DNA from 2 places in the Micromonospora sp. Llam0 genome. Region 1 is predicted to be linked to the other one. Evidence: riboswitches for the same ligand, from Rfam matches in the RefSeq annotation. Region 1 holds a riboswitch; the other holds the start of a gene.
What was found. Region 1 has a riboswitch for cobalamin ahead of cobN (cobaltochelatase subunit CobN). Riboswitches for the same ligand answer to the same signal wherever they lie in the genome.
Positions count from the first base shown of each region.

Region 2: another riboswitch for cobalamin. It lies ahead of EDC02_RS22580 (ribonucleoside-diphosphate reductase subunit alpha); the one in region 1 lies ahead of cobN (cobaltochelatase subunit CobN).

Region 1 covers NZ_RJJY01000001.1:1,851,795-1,856,914, forward strand. The annotation lists gene cobN (cobaltochelatase subunit CobN) at 1-2,406, opposite strand, end outside; cobalamin riboswitch at 2,463-2,593, opposite strand; gene EDC02_RS08360 (precorrin-3B synthase) at 2,711-4,000, shown strand; gene EDC02_RS08365 (precorrin-8X methylmutase) at 3,997-4,635, shown strand; gene EDC02_RS08370 (precorrin-2 C(20)-methyltransferase) at 4,632-5,120, shown strand, end outside.
Region 2 covers NZ_RJJY01000001.1:5,186,172-5,191,291, forward strand. The annotation lists gene EDC02_RS22575 (ribonucleotide-diphosphate reductase subunit beta) at 1-760, opposite strand, end outside; gene EDC02_RS22580 (ribonucleoside-diphosphate reductase subunit alpha) at 856-3,231, opposite strand; cobalamin riboswitch at 3,372-3,582, opposite strand; gene EDC02_RS22585 (hypothetical protein) at 3,677-4,261, shown strand; gene EDC02_RS22590 (ROK family protein) at 4,239-4,856, opposite strand; gene EDC02_RS41800 (hypothetical protein) at 4,868-5,120, opposite strand, start outside.

The DNA of each region.
Region 1 (5,120 bases):
CAGCGGTGACCCGCTCGGCCCGGCCGGCACGTACCCGCCGGCCAGCGCGTGCGTGACGTGGGCCAGCTCGTCGGTGGTGCGGGCCAGCCGGGGCAGCACCTCGGTCGCCGCGAAGCGCAGGATCCGAGCGACCAGCGCGGCCCGCCCGTCGTCACCGCCGAGCACGCGCGTGGTGACCTCGGCGGCGGCGTCCGGCCGCCAGCTGTGCTCCTCCATCGCGGCCACCAGCTCCCGGGCGACCGCCTCGGCCGCGTCGGTGCCATCGCGGTCGGTGCCGGACTCGTCCAGGCCCAGCGCCTCCCGCAGGCCCGGCAGCGCCGCGACCTGCCCGGCCCACATCTGGCGGGCCCGCAGCATCGCCAGCACCAGGTCGACCCGGGCCGTGCCGACCGGTGCCGAGCCGAGCACGTGCAGCCCGTCGCGGATCTGCACGTCCTTGACCTCGCAGAGCCAGCCGTCGACGTGCAGCAGGAAGTCGTCGAACTCGGCGTCGTGCGGCCGGTCGTCCAGACCGAGGTCGTGGTCGAGCCGGGCCGCCTGGATCAGCGTCCAGATCTGCGCCCGGATCGCCGGCAGCTTCGCCGGGTCCAGGGCGGCGATGTTCGCGTGCTCGTCGAGCAGCTGCTCCAGCCGGGCGATGTCGCCGTAACTGTCCGCCCGGGCCATCGGCGGCACCAGGTGGTCGATCAGGGTGGCGTGCGCCCGGCGTTTGGCCTGGGTGCCCTCACCGGGGTCGTTGACCAGGAACGGGTAGATCAACGGCAGGTCGCCGAGGGCGGCGTCCGGCCCGCAGGCGGCGCTGAGCCCGACCGTCTTGCCCGGCAACCACTCCAGGTTGCCGTGCTTGCCGACGTGCACCACGGCGTGCGCGCCGAAGCCGTGCTCCAGCCACCGGTACGCGGCCAGGTAGTGGTGGCTCGGCGGCAGGTCCGGGTCGTGGTAGATGGCCACCGGGTTGGCCCCGAAGCCGCGTGGCGGCTGCACCAGCAGCACGATGTTGCCGGCGCGCAGTGCGGCGAGCACGATCTCGCCGTCCGGATTCCGGGACCGGTCCACGTACAGCTCGCCCGGTGGCGGACCCCAGTGCCGTTCGACCTGGTCACGCAGCTCGGCCGGGAACTCGGCGTACCAGCGGCGGTAGTCGGCGGCCGGGATCCGCACCGGGTTGCCGGCCAGCTGATCCTCGGTCAGCCAGTCCGGGTCCTGCCCGCCGGCGGCGATCAGCGCGTGCATCAACGCGTCGCCGTCGCCGTCAGCCAGCCCGGGGACCGCGTCGGGGCCGTCCGACGGCCCGACGTCGTAGCCGGCGTCGCGCAACGTCGACAGCAGAGCCAGCACACTGGCGGGGGTGTCGAGCCCGACCGCGTTGCCGATCCGGGCGTGCTTCGTCGGGTACGCCGACAGCAGCACCGCGATCCGTTTGTCGCCCGCCGCGACGTGCCGCAGCGCGGCGTGACGCACCGCGATGCCGGCCACCCGGGCGGCCCGCTGCGGGTCGGCGACGTAGACCGACAGCCCGTCGGCGTCGATCTCCTTGAACGAGAACGGCACGGTGATCAGCCGGCCGTCGAACTCCGGGATCGCCACCTGGGTCGCCGCGTCCAACGGGGACAGCCCGTCGTCGGTGGCCGCCCAGGTCTGCCGGGAGCTGGTCAGGCAGAGTCCCTGCAGGATCGGCACGTCCAGCTCGGCGAGGGCGCCGACGTCCCAGGCGTCGTCGTCGCCCCCGGCGCCGGCGGTCGCCGGTCGGGTCCCGCCGGCGGCCAGCACCGTCACCACCAGGGCGTCGGCCTGCCGCAGGGTGGCCAGCAGCCGCTGGTCGGGGGAGCGCAGCGAGGCGCAGTAGACCGGCAGTGCCCGGCCGCCGGCGGCGTCGACCGCGTCGCACAGCGCGTGCACGAAACCGGTGTTGCCGGCCAGGTGGTGGGCCCGGTAGTAGAGCACCGCCACGGTCGGCCGGCCCGGTCCGTCCGGCGTCGTCGCGCGCTCCAGCACGCCCCACTCCGGGGCCGGCCGTGGCGCGGCGAAGCCGTGCCCGGTGAGCAGCACCGTGTCGGACAGGAATCGGTGCAGTTCGGCCAGGTTCGGAGGGCCGCCGTGGGCCAGGTAGGCGTGCGCCTCGGCGGCCACTCCGGCCGGTACGGTGGAGAGCTCCATCAGGGCGGCGTCCGGGGCCTGCTCACCGCTGAGCACCACCACCGGACGGGGCCCGGCCAGCAGCGCGTCCAGCCCGTCCGGCCAGGCTCGGCGGCCGCCGAGCAGCCGGACCACCACCAGGTCGACGCCGGACAGCAGCTGCGGAAGGTCGTCGACCGACAGCCGGGCCGGGTTTGCCAGGCGCCAGGCGGCACCGCTGGCCCGCCCACTCAGCAGATCAGTATCTGAAGTGGACAAAAGTAGCATCATCGGACGCCCGGTCCTCCCTCGGGGTCCGCGCCCCGGGTCGTCGGTCGCGGCGACCGGAGTCTCCTGGCTCCCGGATCAACGCTCGCCCCGGCCTTCCGGCACCCGACTAAGGGGACCGTGGCCGTCGGTGGGGTCTGCTCCCCGGTGACAGTGGCGGGACCGCACCGGATTCACACCGGACTTCCTCCGCTTGTCGCCGCGTCTGGCTACCGAACACTGTCACGACCGGCGGACGTTTCGTCAAGGTGTGATGTACTCGCCGTGCGGCGGCCGCCTTCCGGGGACGACCCGTAGTATCCGCCGGGTGCCCGCCTTGCCATCGTCGCCCGCCCGGGGCGCACCCGATGCCTGCCCCGGCGCCCTGCAACTGCACCCGGCCGCCGACGGCCTGCTGGCCCGGATCCGCTGCCCCGGAGGGCTGCTCACCGCCGTCCAGCTCCGGCTGCTGGCCGCCGTCGCCCGTGACCATGGTGATGGACATCTCGAACTGACCAGCCGGGCAAACGTCCAGGTGCGCGCGGTCGCGGCCGCCGCCACCGGACCGCTCGCCGCCCGGCTGCGCGCCGCCGGGCTGCTGCCGTCTACCACGCACGAACGGGTCCGCAACATCCTCGGCTCCGCCCTCGCCGACATCGACACCCCGGCGGCCTGGGACGTCGGGGCGCAGGTCCGCGCCCTCGACGCGGCGATCTGCGCGGAGCCGGACCTGGCCCGGCTCTCCGGGCGGTTCCTCTTCGCCGTCGACGACGGCCGAGGCGACACTGTCGCGTCCCGAGCCGACGTCGGTCTACTGCCCGGTCCGGACGACGACGTGGCCGTGCTGCTCGCCGGTAGCGACCACGGGCTGCGGTCTCGGCCCGCCGACGCGGTACGGGCCGCGGTCGCCGCCGCCCGTGCCTTCCTGGACGATCCGGACGCGGCGGCCGGCAGCGCGTGGCGCCTCGATGACCTGACTCCGGCAGCGCTGGACCGCGTCGTGACCCGGGCCGGCGCCGCACCCGGGGTACGGCGTACCGCGCGGCGGTGGCAACCACCGACGCCGGCCGGCGGCCCCGCCGTGCCGGTCGGGGTGCGGCACCGACCCGACGGCGGCTTCGCCCTCGTCGTGGCGGTCCCGTTGGGACGGTTGACAGTCGACCAGGTCGACCTGCTCGCGGCCGCGTCGCCGCAGCTGCGGATCACGCCGTGGCGGGGGATGGTGCTGCCCCGGGTGACCGACCCCGCCGGTTGGGCGGACCGGTTCACCTGCGCCGGGCTGGTTACCGACCCCGGCTCGCCGTGGCTCGGAGTGACCGCCTGCGCGGGGCTGCCGGGCTGTGCCCGGTCGCGGGCCGACGTGCGCGCCGACGCGGCAGCGACGCACGCCGGGCGGCCGGCCCCGACCGGCGATGTGCCAGCACCGGGGCGCCGTCACCGCCTGCCGGTGCACTGGATCGGCTGTGAGCGTGGCTGCGGCACCCCGGCCGGGCCGGTGGTCCGGGTGACCGCCACCGGTGACGGGTACCAGATCGACGTCCCCGACCGGACCAGCGTCCACCTCCCGACCGGGGCCGCTCTCGGCGCGGCCGTCCAGACCGCACGTGAGGAGCCATGATGGGCCATGTCCGCGACGCGGCCGAGATCTACCGGCAGTCGTTCGCCACCATCCGTGCCGAGACCGACCTGAGCCGATTCACCGCCGAGCAGGCCCGGGTCGCGGTGCGGATGATCCACTCCTGCGGGATGGTCGACCTGGTCGACGACCTGGTCTTCTCGCCGCAGGTGGTGGCCGCCGCCCAGGGCGCGTTGCGGGCCGGTGCGCCGATCCTCTGCGACGCCACCATGGTCGCCGCCGGCGTCACCCGGCGCCGGCTGCCGGCCGACAACCCGGTGCTCTGTACCCTGTCCGACCCCCGGGTGCCGGAGCTGGCCGATCGGCTGGGCACCACTCGCAGCGCTGCGGCTGTCGAACTGTGGGTCGACCGCCTCGACGGCGCGGTGGTCGCCGTCGGCAACGCACCGACTGCGCTGTTCCGGCTGTTGGAGCTGGTCGACGCCGGTGCCGGCCGGCCGGCGGCGGTGCTCGGCGTACCGGTCGGTTTCATCGGCGCGGCCGAGTCCAAGCAGGCTTTGATCGACCATGGTGGACTGGAACACCTGGTGGTCCGGGGACGACGCGGCGGCAGCGCGATGGCCGCCGCCGCGCTCAACGCGATCGCCAACGACGACGAGGGACAGGTGGGGCGTTGAACGCGCGTCGTGGCGGAGCAGGCCAGCTGTACGGTGTCGGCCTCGGCCCGGGTGACCCGGAACTGGTCACCGTGAAGGCGGCCCGGCTGATCACCGCCGCCGACGTGATCGTGCACCACAGCGCCCGGCACGGTCGCAGCGTCGCCCGGTCCATCGCCGAGCCGTACCTACGCGCGGGACAGATCGAGGAGGCGTTGGTCTACCCGGTGACCACCGAGCGCAGCAGCCACCCTGGCGGCTACCGGGCGGCGATGGACGAGTTCTACGCCGACTGCGCGCGCCGGCTCGCCGCCCATCTCGACGCCGGTCGGACCGTGGTCGTGCTCGCCGAGGGCGACCCGCTGTTCTACGGCTCCTACATGCACCTGCACAAGCGGCTGGCCGACCGGTACCCGACCGAGGTGGTGCCCGGCGTCACCTCGATGAGCGGTGCTGCCGCCGCCCTCGGCCGGCCGTTGGTGGAGGCCGACGAGGTGCTCACCGTC
Region 2 (5,120 bases), 3.3 Mb from region 1:
CGCCCTGGTCGAGCAGGTCCGCGGCGAACTGCACCTCGCACTCCACCGCCTCGGCCAGCATCTGCCTGACCTGCTGCTCCATTTCGGAGTCGAACAGGTCCGGTTCCTCGGCGCGGACCGTGTCCACCACGTCGAAGGCGAACGCCATGTGCATCGACTCGTCGCGGAACACCCAGTTGGTGCCCGAGGCGAGACCGTGCAGCAGCCCCCGGGACCGCAGGAAGTACACGTACGCGAAGGCGCCGTAGAAGAACAACCCTTCGATGCAGGCGGCGAAGCAGATCAGGTTGAGCAGGAAGGCCCGCCGGTCGGCGCGGGTACGCAGCTCCCGCAGCTCGAAGATGGAATCGATCCACCTGAAGCAGAACTCGGCCTTACGGGCAATCGACGGGATGTTCTCCACCGCCGCGAACGCCGCGAACCGCTCCCGCTCGTCCGGCACGTAGGTGTCCAGCAGGTTCAGGTAGAACTGGACGTGCACCGCCTCCTCGAACAGCTGCCGGGACAGGTAGAGCCGGCCTTCCGGAGAGTTGACGTGCTGGTAGAGGTTGAGCACCAGGTTGTTCGCGACGATGGTGTCGCCGGTGGCGAAGAACGCGACCAGCCGGGACACCAGGTGCTGCTCGGCCGGCGACAGCTTGGCCAGGTCCGGCAGGTCGGAGTGCAGGTCGACCTCCTCCACCGTCCAGGTGTTCTTGATCGCGTCCCGGAACCGGTCGAAGAACTGTGGGTAGCGCATCGGCCGCAGGGTCAGGTCCATGCCGGGGTCGAGCAGCAACTGCCGTCGGCCCGCGCCAGCAGCGTTACTGGTGGCGGCGCTAGTGGTCGCGGAGACGGTGCTGGTTTCGGAGACGGTCACTGGCAGGCCTCACAGGTTTCGGGGTTTTCCAGGTAACAGGCCGACGCCTCGTCGGCGCCGGCCGCGACGACCGGCCCGACGACCGGCCCGACGACCGGCCCGACGACCGGCCCGGCGACCGGCCCGGCGGTCGGCGCGATGCCGACGGTGGCCTGCTGGATCCGGGTCGCCGGACGCGACCGCAGGTAGTAGGTGGTCTTCAGCCCGGACTTCCAGGCGTACAGGTACATCGAGGACAGCTTGCCGATGGTCGGCGCACTGAGGAACAGGTTCAACGACTGCGACTGGTCGACGTACGGGGCGCGGGCGGCGGCCAGGTCGATCAGCGCCCGCTGCGGCAGCTCCCACGCGGTACGGAACAGCTCCCGCACGTCGGCGGGCAGGTCCGTGAGGCCCTGCACCGACCCCTCGGCCCGCTTGATCTGCTCCCGGACCGGTGCCGTCCACAGCCCGCGCGCCTTCAGCTCGCCGACCAGGTACGTGTTGATCTGCAGGAACTCCCCGGACATGGTTTCGCGCTTGAACAGGTTGGACACCTGCGGCTCGATGCATTCGTAGCAGCCGGCGATCGACGCGATCGTGGCGGTCGGCGCGATCGCGACCAGCAGCGAGTTCCGCAGGCCGTGTGCGGCGATCGTCGACCGGAGTCGGGCCCACCGCTCGGGCTGGCCCGGCTCGGCGCCGCACAGGTCCTGGTGCAGCTCGCCCCGGGCGGCCCGGGTCTCGGCGTACGCCGGATGCGGGCCGAACCGTTCGGCGAGCCCGGCGGAGGTTTCCAGCGCGGTCAGGAAGATTTCCTCCTGTACGCGGGTGGACAACTCCCGGGCCGGTACCGAGTCGAACGGCAGCCGCAGCGTGAAGAACGCGTCCTGCAGGCCCATCAGCCCCAGCCCGACCGGACGCCAGCGCGGGTTCGACGCCGCCGCCTGCGCCGCCGGGTAGTAGTTGATGTCGATTACCCGGTCGAGGAACACCACGGCGGTACGGACCGTGGCGCGCAGCTTGTCCCAGTCGACGCCGTCGGCGGTGACGTGCGCGCCGAGGTTGATCGACCCGAGGTTGCACACGGCGGTCTCGGTGTCGCTGTTGACCTCGAGGATCTCGGTGCACAGATTGGACAGGTGGATCGTGTTGCCCGGCTCGCCGGTCTGGTTGGACAGCCGGTTCGCGGCGTCCTTGAACGTCATCCACCCGTTGCCGGTCTGCGCCAGGGTGCGCATCATCCGCCCGTACAGGTCGCGGGCCTTGACCGTCCGGACCGCCTTCTTCTCCGCCGCCCGGTACGCCTCGTCGAACGCCTCGCCGTACAGGTCGGGCAGCTCCGGCGCGTCGGACGGGTCGATCAGCGACCAGTCGGCGTCCGCCTCGACCCGGCGCATGAACTCGTCCGGGATCCAGTTGGCCAGGTTCAGGTTGTGGGTGCGCCGGGCGTCCTCACCGGTGTTGTCCCGCAGCTCCAGGAACTCCTCGACGTCCGGGTGCCACGGCTCCAGGTAGACGCAGGCGGCGCCCTTGCGGCGGCCGCCCTGGTTGACCGCCGCGACCCCGGCGTCGAGGGTCTTGAGGAACGGCACGATGCCGTTCGACCTGCCGTTGGTGCCCCGGATCAGCGCGCCCCGGCCACGGATCCGCGACCAGGAGATGCCGATCCCGCCGGAGAACTTCGACAGCTTCGCCACCTGGTGGTAACGCTCGTAGATCGAGTCGAGCTCGTCGCGCGGCGAGTCGACCAGGAAGCACGACGACATCTGGGTGTGCCGGGTGCCTGAGTTGAACAACGTCGGTGAGCTGGGCAGATAGGCCAGGCTGGAGATCAGCCGGTAGAAGTCGATCGCCTCGGCCGGCGTCTGGGACAGCCCGCACGCCACCCGCAGCAGCCAGTACTGAGGCGTCTCCACCACCAGCCGGGTCTGCGGATGCCGCAGCAGGTAGCGGTCGGCCACCGTTCGCAGCCCGAAGTACTCGAAGCGCAGGTCGCCGTCGACGTCGACGGCGTCGTCGAGTTTGCGGGCGTTGCGGGCGACGAAGGCGGCGGTGTCGTCGCCGATCAGCCCGAGGCCGTGGGCGTATCGGATCGACTGGCTGAAGCTGGCCACCTGCTGGCCGCGGACCTCCTTGTCCACGTAGGCGGCGAGCAGCCGGGCCGCCAGTTTCGAGTACTGCGGTTCCTCGCCGATCAGCTCCGCCGCCGTCTGGATCGACAGTTTGTCCAGCTCGGCGGTTGTCGCCCCGTCGTACAGTCCGCTGATCGTCCGGGTCGCCACCCGCAGCGGGTCGACCTCGTCCAGGTCGGCGACCCAGTGTTCGACCGCCTTGACGATCTTGTTGACGTCCACCGGTTCGGTGTCGCCGTTGCGCTTGCGTACCTGCATCGGTTCCCCTTGTCGTGCCTGTCCACCGGTCGACGGACACGCGGGGAGGACGCCACCGGTCACTCACCTGGCGGTCTGCTCCGCCGGCGTGGACCGGTCGTCGGCGTCGGCCGTCCCGCGCGGCCTTCGACCACCGCACGCGACGCGTGCGGCACGCTGGCAGGTCTTCGGACTCGTGGGCGTCGTGCCGGTGCCTACTGGCCGTCGCTTCCCGGACCCGCCACGGGTCCAGTGCTCGGTGACGGCGGTCGTTCCCACTCACCGCTGCGGGGCAGTCCCGGACTCCCACCGGGTTCCCTCTTGCCTCGACCACCGCCGAGGGGTGGCCGAACCAGCTGCGGGATACACCATATATGGGAGCGAGCCAGAAGACACAACACCAGATACTGTGTTCGGCGTGTCGCGGCGTCGGGTCGCACCGGGTCCGGGGAGGAGGGTCCGTCGGGTGAGAAGCGTGCTATGGGGTCTGTACGGGGCGGTGCTCGGTACCCTGCTCGTCGGCGTCGTCGGGGCGCTCAGCATCCAGGCGACCGGGCTGCGGGCCGGTGCGGTCTTCGACCTGAACAACACCCTCGCCGGTGTCACCTCGCCACGCACCCCGTACCTGGCGATGCTCGGAATCGCGGCGGTGAGCAGCCTGGCCGCATGGGCGCTGACCGCCGGGCCCCGGCGACGGCCCCGACTGTGCCGGGTGGGCCTGGTCGTCGGCTTCGGCGCGTCGACCGTGGCGCTGATTGCCCTTTCGTTCGTCATCGCACCGGCGGACATCGACGCGGGGCGCGAACTGCTGCTGGGCGTCATGCCGGGCTGGCGGGGCTGGATCCACAAAGGGGGCGGCGAGTCCGCCGTACACCTGCTGGTGGCCCTGGCAATCGGATCGTTGTGGCTCTATCCGGACCGACAATCGGCCCGGCCCGCCGCTGCCAGCGGCGGCGGTACGGGCGGACGAGGTGGCGACCCGGCGACCGGCAGACAAGGTGGCGGCGCGGCGGCGGGTGCCGAGACCGTCATCGACCTCGGCCAGCGCTGAACCGGCCAGCGCTGAGCTGGCCGGCAAGCAGCGCGGCGCCGGCCAGCACGGCGGCGTTGCCGAGCCGGGCGGTACGCACCGGCAGCCGGTCGATCCCGGGCAGCGCCGCCGCGTGCAGCGCGGCGCGTACGCCCGCGACGAACCGGTCGCCGAGCCCGACCACACCACCGCCGAGGACGACCACCTCGGGATCGAGCAGGTTGGCGGCGGTGGCCAGCCCGGTGCCCAGCACCCGGGCCGCCAGGTCGGTCACCTCCAGCGCGACCGGATCGCCGTTGGCGGCCGCCGCCGCGACCTCCTCCAGGGGCGGTGCCGCACCGCGACCGGTCCGGGCCGCGTACTCGGCGGCGATCGCCGGGCCGGCCGCGTACGCCTCGACGTGGTCGACCGCGCCGCAACCACAGCGGCGGCCGAGGCGCCGGGCGGCCGGCAGGTGCCCGACGCTGCCGGCGAAGCCGTGCCGGCCCACCACCACGTCGCCGCCGACCACGATGGCGCCGCCGGTACCGGTGCCGGCGGCGACGACGAGCGCGGCGGCGATCTTCGTACCTCCGATGTCGACACCGATGGTGACCGGGTCGCCGGTGCCGGCCATGGTTGCCTCCATCAGTGCTGCCCAGCCAGGCTCGCCGAACTGCCGGCGCTGGCGGCACCGGTCGGGCCGGTCGGGCGTGGAGCGGCCGGGCCGGTCAGGCGTGGAGCGGCCGGGCCGGTCAGGCGTGGAGCGGCCGGGCCGGTCAGGCGTGGAACGGCCGCGGCGAGGCACCGGGTCAACGCGGCCGGGTCGGTGATCGCGGTTCCGACGACCGCCGCGTGCGCGCCTGCGGCGAACGCGGCACGCACCTGGTCGGGGGTGGCG